2 regions of the Cryobacterium sp. PAMC25264 genome follow, and region 1 is predicted to be linked to the other one. Evidence: riboswitches for the same ligand, from Rfam matches in the RefSeq annotation. Region 1 holds a riboswitch; the other holds the start of a gene.
The links. Region 1 has a riboswitch for thiamine pyrophosphate ahead of KY500_RS08455 (ECF transporter S component). Riboswitches for the same ligand answer to the same signal wherever they lie in the genome.
Positions count from the first base shown of each region.

Region 2: another riboswitch for thiamine pyrophosphate. It lies ahead of KY500_RS14095 (Ykof family thiamine-binding protein); the one in region 1 lies ahead of KY500_RS08455 (ECF transporter S component).

Region 1 covers NZ_CP080383.1:1,832,989-1,840,556, forward strand. The annotation lists gene KY500_RS08430 (D-alanyl-D-alanine carboxypeptidase family protein) at 1-804, shown strand, start outside; gene KY500_RS08435 (hypothetical protein) at 953-1,228, opposite strand; gene KY500_RS08440 (ATP-binding protein) at 1,238-1,939, opposite strand; gene KY500_RS08445 (energy-coupling factor transporter transmembrane protein EcfT) at 1,926-2,720, opposite strand; gene KY500_RS08450 (ABC transporter ATP-binding protein) at 2,717-4,357, opposite strand; gene KY500_RS08455 (ECF transporter S component) at 4,368-5,060, opposite strand; TPP riboswitch at 5,143-5,253, opposite strand; gene KY500_RS08460 (hypothetical protein) at 5,332-5,661, opposite strand; gene KY500_RS08465 (DNA polymerase IV) at 5,738-7,030, opposite strand; gene KY500_RS08470 (hypothetical protein) at 7,121-7,568, opposite strand, start outside.
Region 2 covers NZ_CP080383.1:3,032,541-3,040,108, reverse strand. The annotation lists gene KY500_RS14110 (energy-coupling factor transporter transmembrane protein EcfT) at 1-364, opposite strand, end outside; gene KY500_RS14105 (ABC transporter ATP-binding protein) at 361-2,277, opposite strand; gene KY500_RS14100 (ECF transporter S component) at 2,270-2,917, opposite strand; gene KY500_RS14095 (Ykof family thiamine-binding protein) at 3,103-3,747, opposite strand; TPP riboswitch at 3,781-3,890, opposite strand; gene KY500_RS14090 (DUF3817 domain-containing protein) at 3,977-4,447, opposite strand; gene purQ (phosphoribosylformylglycinamidine synthase subunit PurQ) at 4,629-5,327, opposite strand; gene purS (phosphoribosylformylglycinamidine synthase subunit PurS) at 5,327-5,596, opposite strand; gene KY500_RS14075 (kynureninase) at 5,636-6,802, opposite strand; gene KY500_RS14070 (amidohydrolase family protein) at 6,960-7,568, opposite strand, start outside.

The sequences.
Region 1 (7,568 bases):
CTGCAGGCCATGATCCTGGGCTCCAGCAACAACCATGCCGACACCCTCGCCCGGTGGGCGTTCGGTTCCGTCGACGCGTACCTCGCCGCCGCCAACGAGTGGCTGGACGCCAACGGGATGGGCGACACGACCGTCGTCGATGCGAACGGGCTGTCCGACGGGAGCGCCGGCACGGGCGCCGACCTGGCCGGCATCGCGGCACTCGCCGCAACCAACCCGGTCATCGCGGACATCATCGCCAAGCCCGCCTCGGCGCTGGTAGGCCAACGCGGGGTCAACAACACCACCGCCTACCTGCCCGACGAGGGCATCACCGGCATCTCGCGCAGCTACACGGATGCCGGCGGCGTCTGCTTCCTCTTCACCGCCGCGGTGACCGTCGACACGGAGACCTTCACGTTCGCGGGCGCGTTCCTCGGCGAACCCGACTACGACACGCTCACCACCGATCTGACGGCCCTGATGGCTTCGGCCCGCGCGGGGGTCACCCAGCTGCCGGTGCTGACCCAGGGGGACGCCTACGCCACCCTGACGACCGAGTGGGGCGACACCGCCGATGCCGTGGTCGGTACGCCCAAGACCCGCTTCGGCTGGCAGGCCGCCACCCCGGGCGAAGCCGTCGTGGACCTCGACGCCGTGGCCACCGGCCGCGCGGGCAGCAGTGTCGGCCGGGTCACGGTGGACGCGTTCGGTGAGAGCGTCTCGTCGAACCTCAAACTGGAGAGCAGCCTCACCGACCCCGGTCCGGGTTGGCGCCTGCTGCACCCGATTCCGCTGATCACCGCGCTCATCGACGCCCAGTAGCACCCCGCCGACACGAGCGGCAGCGCCCACACAACACGGCGCCCACACGAGCGGCAGCGCCCACACAACACGGCGCCGACATGACAGAGCGGCGATACAGCAAACGCCGGCCCGGGTATCCCGGGACCGGCGCTGACCTGCTGTGGTGTTAGAGAGCTGAGCCCCGATCGGGCTCGTCGTTCGACTCGACGGGGTCACTGTCGCTGGAGTCGAAGGCGTAGCGCACGTGCAGCTTGCCCTGCACCTCGCGGGCGTCGACCTCGTCGTACCAGAACAGCGATTCCATGCTGTCGACGGCGGCGACCATGCTGATGCGTTCGTCGTGCTTGCCGTGCAGGAGCACGCGGGTGTCGGTCTGACCCTCCAGGGGGCCGTCCACGAACTCGACGGTGTATTCGGTGTTCTCACTCTGGGGTGTTGTCATACCCCCAACTTACTGCGGAGACGCGTTTTCGGCTGGGTTCCACGGCGTGTCCGCTGCAGCCGACTGAGGGCCAGAGCGCGGCGGCGTGGCCAGCAGCCGCACCGTGGCCTGCCGCTCGGGCGTCTCCCGGTCGCGGTAGCCCGCCCAATCCTGTTGCCACTGGTCCCAGTGCGCCTCGAACACCCCGCCGTCCCTGGCCAGGGCGCGCTGTTTGCGGATGCCGTCGTCGGCATCCAGCCACACCCGCACATCGCTCACGGACTCGTGGGCACGGGCCAGGGTGCCGCAACCCTCGACGATCAGCGGCCGGTCGGCGGGCACGGCGTGCCACTCGGCCGCAGCCTCTCTCCCCCAGTCGAACCGGCGCCACCGGGCCGGGGCCCCGTCGCGGCGGGGAACGAGGACCTGCGTGCGGATGTGCTCGATCGCCGCCTCCAGCCCGGCCCAGCCCGGATAGATGTCGTCGAGCCGCACCATGGTCGGCGCGACCGGTCCCGGCCAGGCTGTCACGAGGGCATCCGCGAGGGTGCTCTTTCCCGCCCCGCTCGGACCGTCGATGAGCACCACGGCCCGCCCACCCGCCCGGTGGCGGCCGAAGGCCCGCACCGCGTGAAGCACCGGGGCCAGTAGGGCGCCGCTACCCGTCGCATCGGCGGGCGCGCCGGAGCCGGGCGGCACCGCCACCGCAGCGCTCAGATCAGGCGAGGACAAAACGCCACGTTCCCGCCAGCACGGCCGCCGCGATCGCCGCGGCGGCGATGGCGAGGCCCAGGGCCACGACCACGACGTCACGGCGGCCGAAGACCGATTCCCGAGCCCAGCTGCGCGGTTCGTCACTGCCGAAGCCCCTGGCCTCCATGGCCGTGGCGAGTTTGCTGCCCCGGCGCACCGACAGCACCAGCAGGGCGAACGCCAAGCCGGCGAACCGGCGCGCCCGGCCGCGCAGTCCGCCGCCGTCGCCCACCCCTCTGGCCCGTCGGGCCAGGGCGAGCGAGTGCCAGTCGTCGATGAACATGCCCACGAGCCGCAGACCGGCCAGGGCACCGAGCACGAATCGGGCGGGCAGGCGTACTACCTGCGCCAAGCCGTCGGCGAGGTCGGTCGGGTCGGTCGTGGCGAGCAGCACAATGCCCGGGATGCCGATGGCCAGCACCCGCAGACCGATCGCGAGTCCGAGCGCCACCGACCCCTCGGTGATCGTGACGAGGCCGGCGCCCCAGAGCACCGCACCGGAATCCTGCCCGTAGAGGACCGTGGTGAGAATCCCGAAGGGAGCGGCGATCCAGACCGGGGCAGTGCGCAACCAGAATTGCCGGGCGTTCAGCCCGCACCAGGCCAGCAGCACGGCCTCCAGCAGCAGCGCCGTCGCCGCCGACACCCAGTCGATGGAGAGCATCAACGCACAGCTGATCAGGAGGGCCACGGCGAGTTTGGCGACCGGGTTCACCCGGGCGATGGCGCTGGGCCGGATCTCGGGGGTCATCATGCTCATGGCGCACCCGTCTCGGCCGCTGTCGTCGGCGTCGGAGCGGATGCGGGAACGATCGTGCCCGTCGAGATCGCGCCGGCCGATGCGGGGCCGGCTGCGGGCGCCATCACGAAGCGGGCATCCGCGAGGGCGTCGACGAAGTGATCGTCGTGGGTGACGGCGACCACGGCCGTGCCCGTGTCCAGGAGTTCGGCAAGCAGCCGCACCAGTTCCGACCAGGTGCGGGAGTCCTGCCCGAAGGTGGGTTCGTCCAGGATCAGGAGCCGGGGCCGTGTGGCCAGCACTGTCGCCACCGACAGCCGGCGCTTTTCGCCGCCGGACAGGGTGAAGGGGTTGGCCTCGGCGAGGTGCTCAAGGCGCAACCGGTCGAGGAGGCCGTCGACGCGGTCGGCCACGGCGACGTCGCCGAGGCCGAGGGCGCGCGGGCCGATGGCGAGTTCGTCCCGCACGGATCCGGCCAGGAACTGGTGCTCAGGATCCTGGAACACCGTGCCGATGCGTTCGAGGAGGTCACGGGAGCGCCACGAGTGCGGGTCGGCACCCGGGAGGCTTCCGCGCCGGGGTCCGCGTCCGGTTGCGCGCACTGGGCCGCCTGCGGCGACTGCCGTCAGGGCGGCCGTGGCGGTCAGCTGTCCCTCGGCCGGTGCCAGGAGCCCGGCGAGGGTCAACGCGAGCGTGGACTTTCCGGCACCGTTGGGCCCGGTGATCGCCGTCGCGGTGCCCGCCGTCACGTCGAGGTCGATCCCTTCGGCCACCACCACGGGCTGCCGGCGGGCAAAGGGCACCCGACCCACGGCGAGACCGACGGTGCTGAGGAGCACCTCGCCGGTGCGCTCGGGCAGCGGGCGCCGCCGGGGACGAGCGGGCGGGAAGCGCGGAATCCACACTCCCGCGGCCGCCAGCCGGGCGCCCTCCGCCGTGAGCACCGATGCGGTGGCCCCATCGGCCAAGATGCCGCCGGCCGGGTCGAGCACGATGATGCGGTCCACGATGTCCTGCCAGACCGCCACCCGGTGCTCGATCACGATGAGGGTCGCGCCCGAGGCCCGCACCGAACGGTGCACGGCATCGCGCACCTCCACGACGCCCTCGGGGTCGAGGTTCGCGGTCGGTTCGTCGAGCAGCACCAGGCCCGGTCGCATGGCGAGCACGCCGGCCAGGGCCAGCCGCTGTTTCTGGCCGCCGCTGAGCGCGCTGGTCGGATGCCGCAGGGGCAGGTCCAGCCCGACCTCGTCGAGGGCCTGGGTCACCCGCGGCCAGATCTCGGTCCTGGGCACACCCAGGTTCTCGCAGCCGAACGCGACATCGTCGCCGACGCGGGCCAGGACCACCTGCGAGTCGGGGTCCTGCAGCACGAGACCGACCCGGCCGCGCGCCTGACGCGGCCGGATCCCGTCGATGAGCAGCTCGCCGGTCTCGTCGCCGTCTTCGTCGTCACCGAGCACCCCGGCCAGGGCGTGCATCAGGGTGCTCTTCCCGGCCCCGCTGGGTCCGAGCACGAGGACCCGCTCGCCGGGGCGGATGTCGAGATCGAGTCCGGAGACCGCCGGGCGGCTGCGTCCGGCGTGCCGCCAGCCCCAGCCGGAGGCCGTGACCCTCGCGCCGGTCACGCGCTCATCCCGCGGCGTCGGAGCAGGCATCCGCCCACCCTCACCGCGTGGTCTGCGACGGGGTTTCGGTCTGCCGCAGAGTGCTCTGGCCAGACCCGTCCTGGTCCGGCAGGTTCTGGTCCCGCAGGTTCTGGTCCGGCAGGTTCTGGACCGGCAGGCCGACCCGGCTCGCCTCCCGACCGGCCGCGAACCGGCTGAGCGCGCCCGTGCGGGCCAATCCCCGCACGGCAAGCCAGGACAGCAGGCCCGCGAGCACGGTGCCAGACACGACGGCGGACACTATGTAGACGGCCTTGTAGCCGACGTCGAGGGCGGCATAACTCGTGAAGGTCGTGTCGAGCAGGCCGACCGCCACGCCGGCGCCGGCGCCGGCCAGCAGGGCCACGCCCAGCCGCCAGTTCGCGTAGAGGAAGAGCGCGAGGACGATCTCGGCCCCGAGGCCTTCGATGATGCCCCAGATCAGCGTCGAGAATCCCCACTGGGTTCCGATCAGCATGGAGACGACCGCTGCGACGACCTCGGTGTAGACGGCCGCTCCGGGTTTACGGATGATCAGTCCGCCGAGAACGCCGGCGAACAGCCAGCCGCCGGCGAGCAGTCCTTCCAGGCCGGGGGTGAAGGCGAGCAGGGCGCTGAGCGGCGACCAGGCCAGTCCCCACGCCCAGAAGATGACGCCGCTGGCGACGCCGATGACGCTGGCCACGACGATGTCCACGACGCGCCATTTCAGCACGCGAGGCGTGCGGGGTGTCGACGCGGTCAAACGGTTCGTTGATGCATGCACTGGTCGTGCCCTTTCCGTAGATGAATACAGGGCACGGGATTGAGAAGCCTCCCTGCGCTGGCATGATCCAGATCAGGTTCGACGGTCGAAGCTGAAGTAGCTTCCTCTCAGCCCGGTTCACCGGACTCCCGTGTTCGATTCGAGTATAGACCGGCTGCGGGTACGGCGAAGCGGCGGGAGGCGGTTTCCGCTCCCCCGCGCGGGGCGTGCTGGCCCTGGCTTAGCGCTTGAGCGCGCGGATGATGCGCGCGATGGCCTTGCCGCTCACCCACACGAAGGGGATGCCGACGGCGAGCAGGGAGATCACGTTCGGCTCGAACCGGGCGGCCCCGCCCGACTTCACGTAGGCACCGATCGGGATGGCCATGCCCCCGCCGCCGCCGCCCGCCGCGCCCTCGGCGTCGTCGCCCTCGCCGCCGCCGCCGAAGCCGTACTGCACGAGGGCGACGGGCACTATCGTGACGCCCTCGATCTGCACGGGGTCTCCGTAGGCGGACCGCACACCGATGTACCGAGCGTTTTCTGCGAGCTTCAAGGCGAGATTAGTAATACTGAAAGGCTACCCCCACTCCCCCGAACCGGTCAGGAGCAGGCCGCCGCGCCGGGCCGGATGTCACGGCCGCAGGTCACGGCCGGTGCTGATCCGGCCGACTCGCGGGTCCGGCATCCGGAGTACCGAACGGGTGCACGTCCCGTTTCGGCGCGCTGCCCCCGCCCAGTTGGGAGGCCGGGCGCACGATGCCCCGCCCGAAGCGCGCGGTGACGGTGTCGACGGCCAGTTCGGCCTCCCGCCAATCGTCGTCGTCGTCCCAGAGGCCGAGCCCGGACCCGTCGCCGTTGCCCAGCTGCTCGGCACGCACCCCGATAAGGCGCACCCGGATGCCCCGCGCGGCGAGCACATCGAAGCTCGCGGCGACCTCCTCGTAGATGCGCCGGCCCACGTTGGTGGGGTCGGCGAGGGTGCGGGAGCGGGTCACGGTGCTGAAGTCCGCGTACCGCAGCTTGAGCACCACGGTGCGCGCGACGAGACCGTTGCCGCGGAGCTTCGCAGCCACGGCGTCCGACTGCCGCAGCAGTTCGCTGCGCAACCGGGCGACATCCGTGACATCGTGTTCGAAGGTGACCTCGTGTCCGATGCTCTTCTCCTCGCGCTCCAGGTTGATCGAGCGGTGGTCGATGCCCCAGGACAGGTCGTGCAGCTTCTGCGCGCCGGCCACCCCCACTGCGCGTTCGAGCGTCTCGCGGGAGGCGTGGGCGATGTCGCGCACGTGGCGGAGCCCGAGCGCCAGCAGGGCCTGTTCGGTCGTGGCCCCGACGCCCCAGAGCGCTCCGACGGGCAACGGATGCAGGAACCCGATCGTGTCGTCGGCGGGGATCACCAGCAGGCCGTCGGGCTTGGCCCGGCCGGAGGCCAGTTTGGCCACGAACTTCGTGGAGGCGGCTCCCACCGAGCAGGTCAACCCGGTCTCGGCGAAGACCCGGGCGCGGATCTTCTGCGCGATCTCGGCGGGCGACCCGTGCAGGCGGCGGGCACCGGCGACGTCGAGGAAGGCCTCGTCGATACTGAGCGGCTCGACCAGCGGGGTCATGTCGGCGAAGATGCCCATCACCTGCCGGGACACCTCCGCGTATCTGCTCATATGCGGTTCGAGTACCACGGCGGCCGGGCAGCGGCGCAGAGCGATCGCCATGGGCATGGCCGAGTTGACGCCGTACTTGCGGGCCACATAGTTCGCCGCCGTCACCACCGAGCGACCGGAACGGTGACCCACGATGACGGGCAAGTGGGCGAGCTCGGGGTGGTCAAGCAGCTCGACGGAGGCGAAGAACGCATCCATGTCGATGTGCAGCATGGTGGCCGTGCTGTCATCGACGTCGATCCCCGTCGTCTGCCGGTCACTGCCGTCCTGCTTGCTCATGCAGCGCACCTTTCTGCCGCCCAGGCCGCGAGAGTTCGAAACTACATTCGATAATAACGGCTGCACGGCCGGACGGGGCCGAACGGGTGGTCAGAAGCCGAAGTCACCGCCGAAGTCACCGCCGCCGAAGTCGCCGAATCCCCCGGCGTCGCCGCCGGCGTCGGAACCCGGGTCGGCGGACGCGTCCTCGGATCCCGCATCGGCGGACGCATCCGCTTCGCCGCCCGCATCGGGAAGAAAGGTGCTGACCAGGGCCGAGCCCACGACGTACCCGGCCACAGTACCGAGCAGGGAGGCGCCGAGCATGCTGCCGAAGCCCGGGCCCTGGCGGCCGCCGGCCTGGTCGCCGCCGAAGGCGCGGTCCAGAGTGCCGGGCTGGCGCAGCTCGGCTCGGGTGGCGGACTTCGCCAGAGTGGCCGGTTCCGCGTTGGCAGGGCGTTCCCCCTCCATGGCGTTGTCCGTGAGCTGGCGGAAAAGCAGGTCACGTTGTTCGTCCGTGAGCTTGCTGAACGCCTCGGTGTGCACCTGTTCGATGGTC
Region 2 (7,568 bases), 1.2 Mb from region 1:
ACAGGATGCCGATGGCCATCGTGCGGAGCGCCAGCGCCGAGCCCACCACCAGCCCCTCCACCGTGACGCGGATGGGCGGCAGATCGAGCAGCACCTCGCCGGGGCGGCTCAGGGCGTTGACGACGAGGATGCCCAGGGCGAACCCGACGAACGGCAGGTGGGCCAGGGTAAGGGTGCGGAGCGGGATCCGGGCGAAGCCGAGCACCGCCGCGAGGCCGAGTAGGTAGAGCAGGCCGGGGGTGACCGGGTCGAACACGAAGAGCAGTGCCAGCGAGACGATGAAGAGGATCGCCAGCTTCACTGTGGGGTTTCGCCGGGCCAGAGGCGACGGAGCCACCGCGCCGAGGGCGCTCGACGTTGTCACCGGGCACGCTCCCTCGCCACGGCCATACCGGTGATGCCGGGCACGTCTCCGATACCCGTGTCGCCCGTGGCGGGGCCCGTCGCACCGGTGATGCTCGGAGATTCCTCGGTCTCATCAGCTGATCCCGCGGTGTCCTCGCTCCCACTTCCATCTCCGCCGCTCGCGCGCACGCCGACCGTCGCATCGAGGGCGTCGAGAACCCGTCGCACCTGGGCGCCGGAGTCCAGCCGGGCGACGAGCCAGCGAAGCAGCGGCGGCACGGTGATCCCCGCCCGCGCGAGCAGGTCACCCTGGCGCAGCACTTCGACGACCGAACCGTCCGCGACGATCCGGCCATCCGCCACAACGAGCACCCGGTCGGCGAGGATCGCGACGGTGCGCAGGTCGTGGCTACAGACCAGGATGCCGCGCCCGTCCCGAGCCGCGCGCCGGAATGCCGCGATCGTGGCGATGGTCGACCGCCGGTCGAGGCCGAGCGTCGGCTCGTCGGCGAGCAGGCTGGGGCGCTCGTGCACGAGCATCGCGGCGAGGCTGACCGTGCGTTTCTGGCCGCCGGAGAGCCGGTAGGGGTTCCGGTCGGCCAGCGGGCCGAGACCATAAGCGGTGAGCACCCGGTCCACCCGCTCGCAACCGGCCGGCAGTCCCACGGCGATCTCCTCCCGCACCGTGCTGCCGAGAAACTGGTGCTCCGGATTCTGGAAAACCAGGCCAGGCCGAGCACCGGTCACGGTGCCGCCAGCCGGAGCCAGCAGGCCCGCGAGGGTGAGCAGCAGCGACGACTTGCCGGCGCCGTTGCGGCCGAGCACGGCCACGATCTCGCCCGCGCGCAGCTCGACGTTGACGCCGCGCACGAGCACCCGCCGCACCTCGGCGCGCCCGACGACCTCGGCTCGCCCGCCGCCCGAGCGCTGCGCGGCCCGTCGGAACGGCCACGGCCGGCGCCGCAGCGTTCGCGGGGCTGCATCCCGGCTCACCGCGAGGTCGTGGCCAGCCAACACGACGGGGCCGAAAACCTCGGGCGCACCGCACCCCTCGCCCGCCAGCGCCAGCAGCGCCCGTTGGACCTCCGGCGCGGCGAGTCCGCCGGAAAGGCCGAGTGCCGCCTGTAGTTCGATGTCGCCGGGCAGCCAGCAGCCGGCCCGGTGCAGATCGACCGCCGCCGTCGGCAGCACGGATGCGGTTGGACCGTCGTGCGTGATCCTGCCGTCGGAGCCGAGCACGATGCACCGCTCCGGCAGCCCGGCGACGCCCCGGCTGCCCGCGTACTCGTCCAGTCGGTGTTCTACCAGCAGCACCGCGACGGTGCCGGGCCGGGCTGCGGCGTCGATCGCCTCGCGAACCTGCCGCAGTCCGTCGGCATCCAGCATCGACGTCGGCTCATCGAGCACCAGAATGTCCGGCCGGCCAATCAGCGCTGCCGCGAGCGCCACGCGCTGGCTCTCTCCTCCCGACAGTGAGCCGGTCTGCCGGCCGCGCAAGGCGCCCGCGCCCACGACGGCGAGGGCGGAGTCGATCCGCGCGGAGATCTCCGGCGGTGCCACGGCGCGGTTCTCCAGAACGAAGGCGAGCTCATGTTCCACCCCCGGCAAGCACACGGCCGAGTCCGGGTCCTGCGGCAGCACACCGAGGTGCCGGGAGAGCTCCACCACCTCGGTGGCCAGGGTGTCCAGGCCCGCCACGGTGACCGACCCGGTGACCCGGGCGATCACCGAGTGCGGCACCACTGCGGCGATCGTGGCCAGCAGGGTGGACTTGCCGGCCCCGGACGGACCGAACAGCACCACGCGCTCCCCGGCGTTGATGGTGAAGGTAGCGCCGTGCAGCACGGCGCGGCCGTGACGGGGAAACGTGACGGTGACATCCTGGAAGGCGACGGCAGGCGCAGCGGCGGTGGGCATCTCAGTGTCAGACACGCGCCGCCTCGGCATTCAGCGCGCGGCCGATGGCGTAGTTGTCGACCACCCCCGTCTTGGCCAGCGCGTCCACAATCACCTTGGCGAGCAAACCGCCCAGGATGACGCCGGAGGCCAGTTGGATGCCCAACCGGAGGAAGAACAGGTCCTGGCCGAACCAACCGGAGCGGAAGGCGGAGAAGATGAACACGAATCCCGAACCGAACAGCCCGGACAGCGCGTAACTGCCCCAGCCGAACGACGAATACCGGCGCAGCGCGAAGGGCAGCTCGCTGCCGGCACCCTGGATCGCGGCGGCGACGAAGAGCATCGGCCCGACGGCCGAACCGAGGAACACGACCTCGATGACGGAGGCGATCACCTCGGCGATCACCCCGGCGAACCGGGTGCGCACGATGGCCACGGCGATGGGCGCCACGAGCAGCCAACCGCCCAGCAGTACGTGCTGTGCGAGGTCGCCGGCCGGTCCGAGCAGGATCGACAGCCCGGTCCACGCCTGCACGAGTGCCCAGTACAGGAAGCCGAAGACCACCCCGAGCACGACGATCAGCACGAGGTCCTTGAGAGTGAAGCGGTGAATAGGGCGGGTGGATGCGGCGGCGGGGGTGGTGGTGGTGGTGGTGGTGGGTGCAGCAGACATGGTGGTGTCCTTCATGAAAGAGGGAAAGCGAGGGCGGCCAGGAACTGGCCGGGGAATGCACACGGAGGCGTGCGGGAACGGCCACGGTGGCCGAACAGGTAGGCGGAGCCCGACGTGCCGAGCCGAGGGGTGAGGTCCGCGGGGTGCTCTGCCGCCAGGTCAGACGGCGCCCGGCGGGGGCCTGGTCAGCGCGCGGAGGGGCTGTTGATCGACAGCGTGAGGTGACTGGTGACGTGCTGCACGCTCTGCCCCACGAGGATCCAGCCGGCCGCGGCCGTCTGCAGCACGGTGGCAAGGTCGCCCTGCAGGCGCGTTACGAAGTGCTCGGAGGCGACGAAGCTGCCGTTCGCCTTGGCGAAGTCGATCGCCGCATAGATGTCGCGCATGTGGTCGGGCTGCACTCCGGGGCGGCCGCCGTCATCGAGCGGGTACAGCGCCCACTCGCCCGCGGCGGCAATGCCCACGGGAGTCACCGCGGGGATCTCGCTTCGCAGCGGCCCGGCGCCGCCGGGCAGGGCGCAGACGACCTCGCCGGGGCATCCGCGGGAGAAGTGCACGGTGGCGGTCACATGGTGGCCGCTCCGCGCGGCCGCGCCGATGAGGCCGGTGAGGTAGCGCAGGATGTCGGCCTCGGCGCCGCCGACGAAGGTGCTCACGACACCGGTGTCCACGGTGAGGCCGGCGGTGTCGGTGCTCCGGAGGGCGTCCAGGATGATCTCGGCGTAGCGGTCGCTCATCACGGCGAGCGTGATGCGGGCACCCACGCCGAATTCGAGCGGCGTGAAAGCCGCCGGCGCCGGGTCGGGCAGGGTGGGGGTGGGATGTGGCATGTCGCGCCTTCTGTCGGTGAACAGGGCACGGGATGGTGTTGAGTGCGTTCTCCCTGCGCTGGCATGATCCAGATCAGGTTCAACGGTCGAAGCTTAGGAAGCTTCCTCTCAGCCCGGCTTACCGGACTCCCGTGTACAGCACCGACCATACACGGTCGCGACGCTCGCGCGTCCAGCGCGGGCCCCCGCTGAGCGACGGACGCGGTAGCGGTGACCCAGTGCGGCGAGGTCAGGCGCCGCCGCCGGGCGGGCCCATCACGAGCAGTGTCGTGAACACGGCGACCAGGCCGACCACCAGAACGGACGCCAGCAGCACCGGCCGGGCGAGCCCGACTCGGAGCAGCCGGCTCACCACGGTGTGGTCGCGGGGGTCGTCCGTGGCCTCCCGGCGCCAGCCGCCGCCCAGCAGGTTGCGGCGCTCGAGCCAGCGGTCGAAGGGGATCGTGGCGTAGGGCACCACGGCCGTGGACACGGCGAGGAGCATCAGCCGGGGTCGCCAGTGCTGGTTGACGCCCACGAGCACCGCGGTGATCCCGTATGCCAGGAACACCAGCCCGTGCACAAACCCGCCCACCCGCACGGCACCGTCGCCGAACTCGCCCGGCGCGAACACGTACTTGAGCAGCATCGCGGTGATCAGGATCGTCCAGGTGATCGCCTCGGCGATCGAGAGGATGCGGTACAGCAGACGGGGTGACACGGCAACTCCTGGGCGTGGTCGGCGGGCAGGTCAACTTCCAGCCTGTCAGGCCCGCCTGGGCGGAGCATCCGTCGAAGGATGGAACCCGCTCGCCCTCAAAAAAGGACAAAGTGGTCAAAAAAGGATGCGATGGCTTGGATCGTCCTATTTTGGGACCGAAGTCCTTCCAACGTGCACCCTGCTACGCGTTGACCAGCGCCCGCTCGATCACCGAGGTGAAGAACGCGAGACCGTCGACGCCGCTGCGCATGGCCACAGCGGTGTCGGGGCCGAAGCCGGGCTCCACGGCGTGCTCGGGGTGCGGCATCAGGCCCACGACATTGCCGCGGGCATTGGTGACACCGGCGATGTCGTTGAGCGAACCGTTCGGATTCACGTCGAGGTAGCGGGCGATGACACGATTCTCACCCTCGAGGCGGGCCAGAGTGTCGGTCGAGGCGATGAAGCCGCCCTCACCGTTCTTCAGCGGGATGGTGATCTCCTGCTTGTCGGTGAAACCGTTCGTCCAGTCCGTCGAGTTGTTCTCGATGCGCAGGCGCTGGTCGCGGCAGATGAACGCGCCGGCCTCGTTGCGAATCAGCCCACCCGGAAGCAGGTGCGCCTCGGTGAGCATTTGGAAGCCGTTGCAGATGCCGAGCACGGGCATCCCCTTGTTGGCGGCGTCGATGACCTCGGCCATGATCGGCGAGAGGCTCGCGATGGCGCCGCAGCGCAGGTAGTCGCCGTAGCTGAAGCCGCCGGGCAGCACGATGGCGTCTACGCCGTGCAGGTCGTGCTCGCCGTGCCAGAGGGCAACGGGGTCGGCGCCGGCCAGGCGGATGGCGCGCTGGGCGTCGCGGTCGTCGAGCGACCCCGGGAAGGTGACGACGCCGATGCGCATCAGTGCGTTTCCCCGGCGGCAGCTTCGAGCACGAAGATGCCGGTGACATCCTCGATCACGGAGTTGGAGAGCACGGTGTCGGCGAGCTCCTGCACTTCGGCGAGGAGCGCGGCGTCCGCGGGGCCCTCGACGGTGAGCTCGAATCGCTTGCCGACGCGCACGCCGGTGAACTCGGTCTTGCCCAGGCGGCGGAGGGCGCCGGCGACGGCCTTGCCCTGGGGATCGAGCAGTTCTGCCTTGGGCATAACTTCTACGACGATGGTTGGCATGGCTCACTCCGTAAGACGTCGGGGGCGGATGCGTCGATTCTACAGGCCCGCAGCCGGGGCGAGTCCGGCCTGGCCGAGCAGGATGCCGCGCAGCACGTCGCGCACGGCCGCGACGCCCTCGTAGGTCTCCACGAAGCTCGTGCTCAGCGGAGACAGCCCGATGCGGAGGCCCTCCGGCGCGCGGAAGTCGGGGATCACGTCGTGCTCCCAGAGGATCCGGGTGACCTGGCGCATGGCCGGGTGGTCCACGGTGATGTGGCCGCCGCGATGGGTGTGTTCGCGGGGGGAGGCCACGGTGACGCCGAGCGGCACCAGCCAGGCATCCACCAGCTCGAGCGCGAACTCGGTCAGCGCCACCGACTTGGCCCGCACCGCATCGATGCCCACCTCGTCGATCATGGCGATGGTGTCCTGCATGGCGAGCATCCCCACGATCGCCGGGGTGCCGCTCATGAAGCGGCGGATGCCCGTGGCCGGCACGTACTCCGGCCCCATCGCGAAGACGTCGGCGGCGCCCATCCACCCCTGGATCGGCTGGGACAGATCGGGCTGCAGCTCGGCGCGCACATAGCCGTACGCGGGGGCGCCTGGACCGCCGTTGAGGTACTTGTAACTGCAGCCGACGGCCAGGTCGACGCCGTCGAGGTCGAGGTTCACCGGCACGGAGCCGGCCGAGTGGCAGAGGTCCCAGAGCACGAGCGCGCCGGCCTCGTGCACGGCGGCGGTGATCGCGGGCACGTCGGCGAGGAACCCGGAGCGATAGGCCACGTGGCTGAGCACCACGAGCGCGGTCTGCGGGCCCACGACGGCGCGCACCTGGTCTACGGTGACGCCGCCGGTGGTGCTCGACTCGATCCAGCGCAGGGTGAGGCCGCGTTCGGCTGCGATGCCGGCCAGCACGTAGCGGTCGGTGGGGAAGTTGTCGGTGTCGAGCACGATCTCGCTGCGGGCCGGCAACGAGTCCACGGCCGCGCGGGCGAGCTTGTACAGGGTGACGGTGGTGGAGTCGCCGATGTACACCTGGCCGGGGGCGGCGCCGAGCGCAGCCCGGCCGAGGGCGTCGCCGATGGTGAGCGGCAGCTCCATCCATTCGTCGTCCCAGCCGCGAATCAGCCGGGTTCCCCAGGCGTTGCCGAGGAACTCGGTGATGCGCTCAACGCTGGCGATGGTGGGGCGGCCGAGGGAATTGCCGTCGAGGTAGGCCACCGGGTTCGCCGGGCGGATGCGCCGGCCACGCCGGCCGCTCTGTCGTCGAGCCCCACGAACCGGCGGCGGTAGTGTCCGAGGCCGTCGATGCGGTCCATCCGGCGGGCGAAGGCGAGATGGGCGTCGAGGCCCTCGGTCACGCTGCTGTCGTGCTGGGTCATGAGTGGTGGTCCTCGAGGTCGGGCCGGGCGAGTGAGCGGGTGGACACTGAGCGAGCGGGAACTGAACCAGCGGCCACTGAGCGAGCGCCGAGCAGCCAGTCGATGAATCCGGCTAGCTCGTGCGGGTCGGTGGGGCGGCCGCCGGGTATAACGGTAACCCGGTGCCCGGTTGCGTCCGGGCCGGCGGCGCGGTGAGCCGGGGTGCGGCTCGGGAAGTCGGCCGTGAGCGCGGCGAGCACTTCGTCGGGTGTGAGGCCGCAGGCCAGCAGCGCTTCGATCTCGCGCCGGTTCAGCCCCACCGGCAGCGGGCCGTTGCCCAGGTCGGTGCCGTAGAGCACCCGGCCGCCCGCGGCGTGGAACCGGGCCAGGTTGTCGCTCGCCACCTCGAACGCACTGGTCGGGTCGCCCCAGCCGTGGATGTCCAGGGTGCTGATCCAGGTCATCCGGCCGGCCATGGCGGTGAGCAGCTTCTCCGGCAGGGCCTCGCTGAACGGCGTGTGCGCGAGGAGGTCGACGCCGGCGTCGAACGCGGCGGATGCCTGGCCGGCGCCCTCGGTGTGGGCGGCGACGGGCAGCATCCGTTCGTGCGCGGCGGCCACGATCGC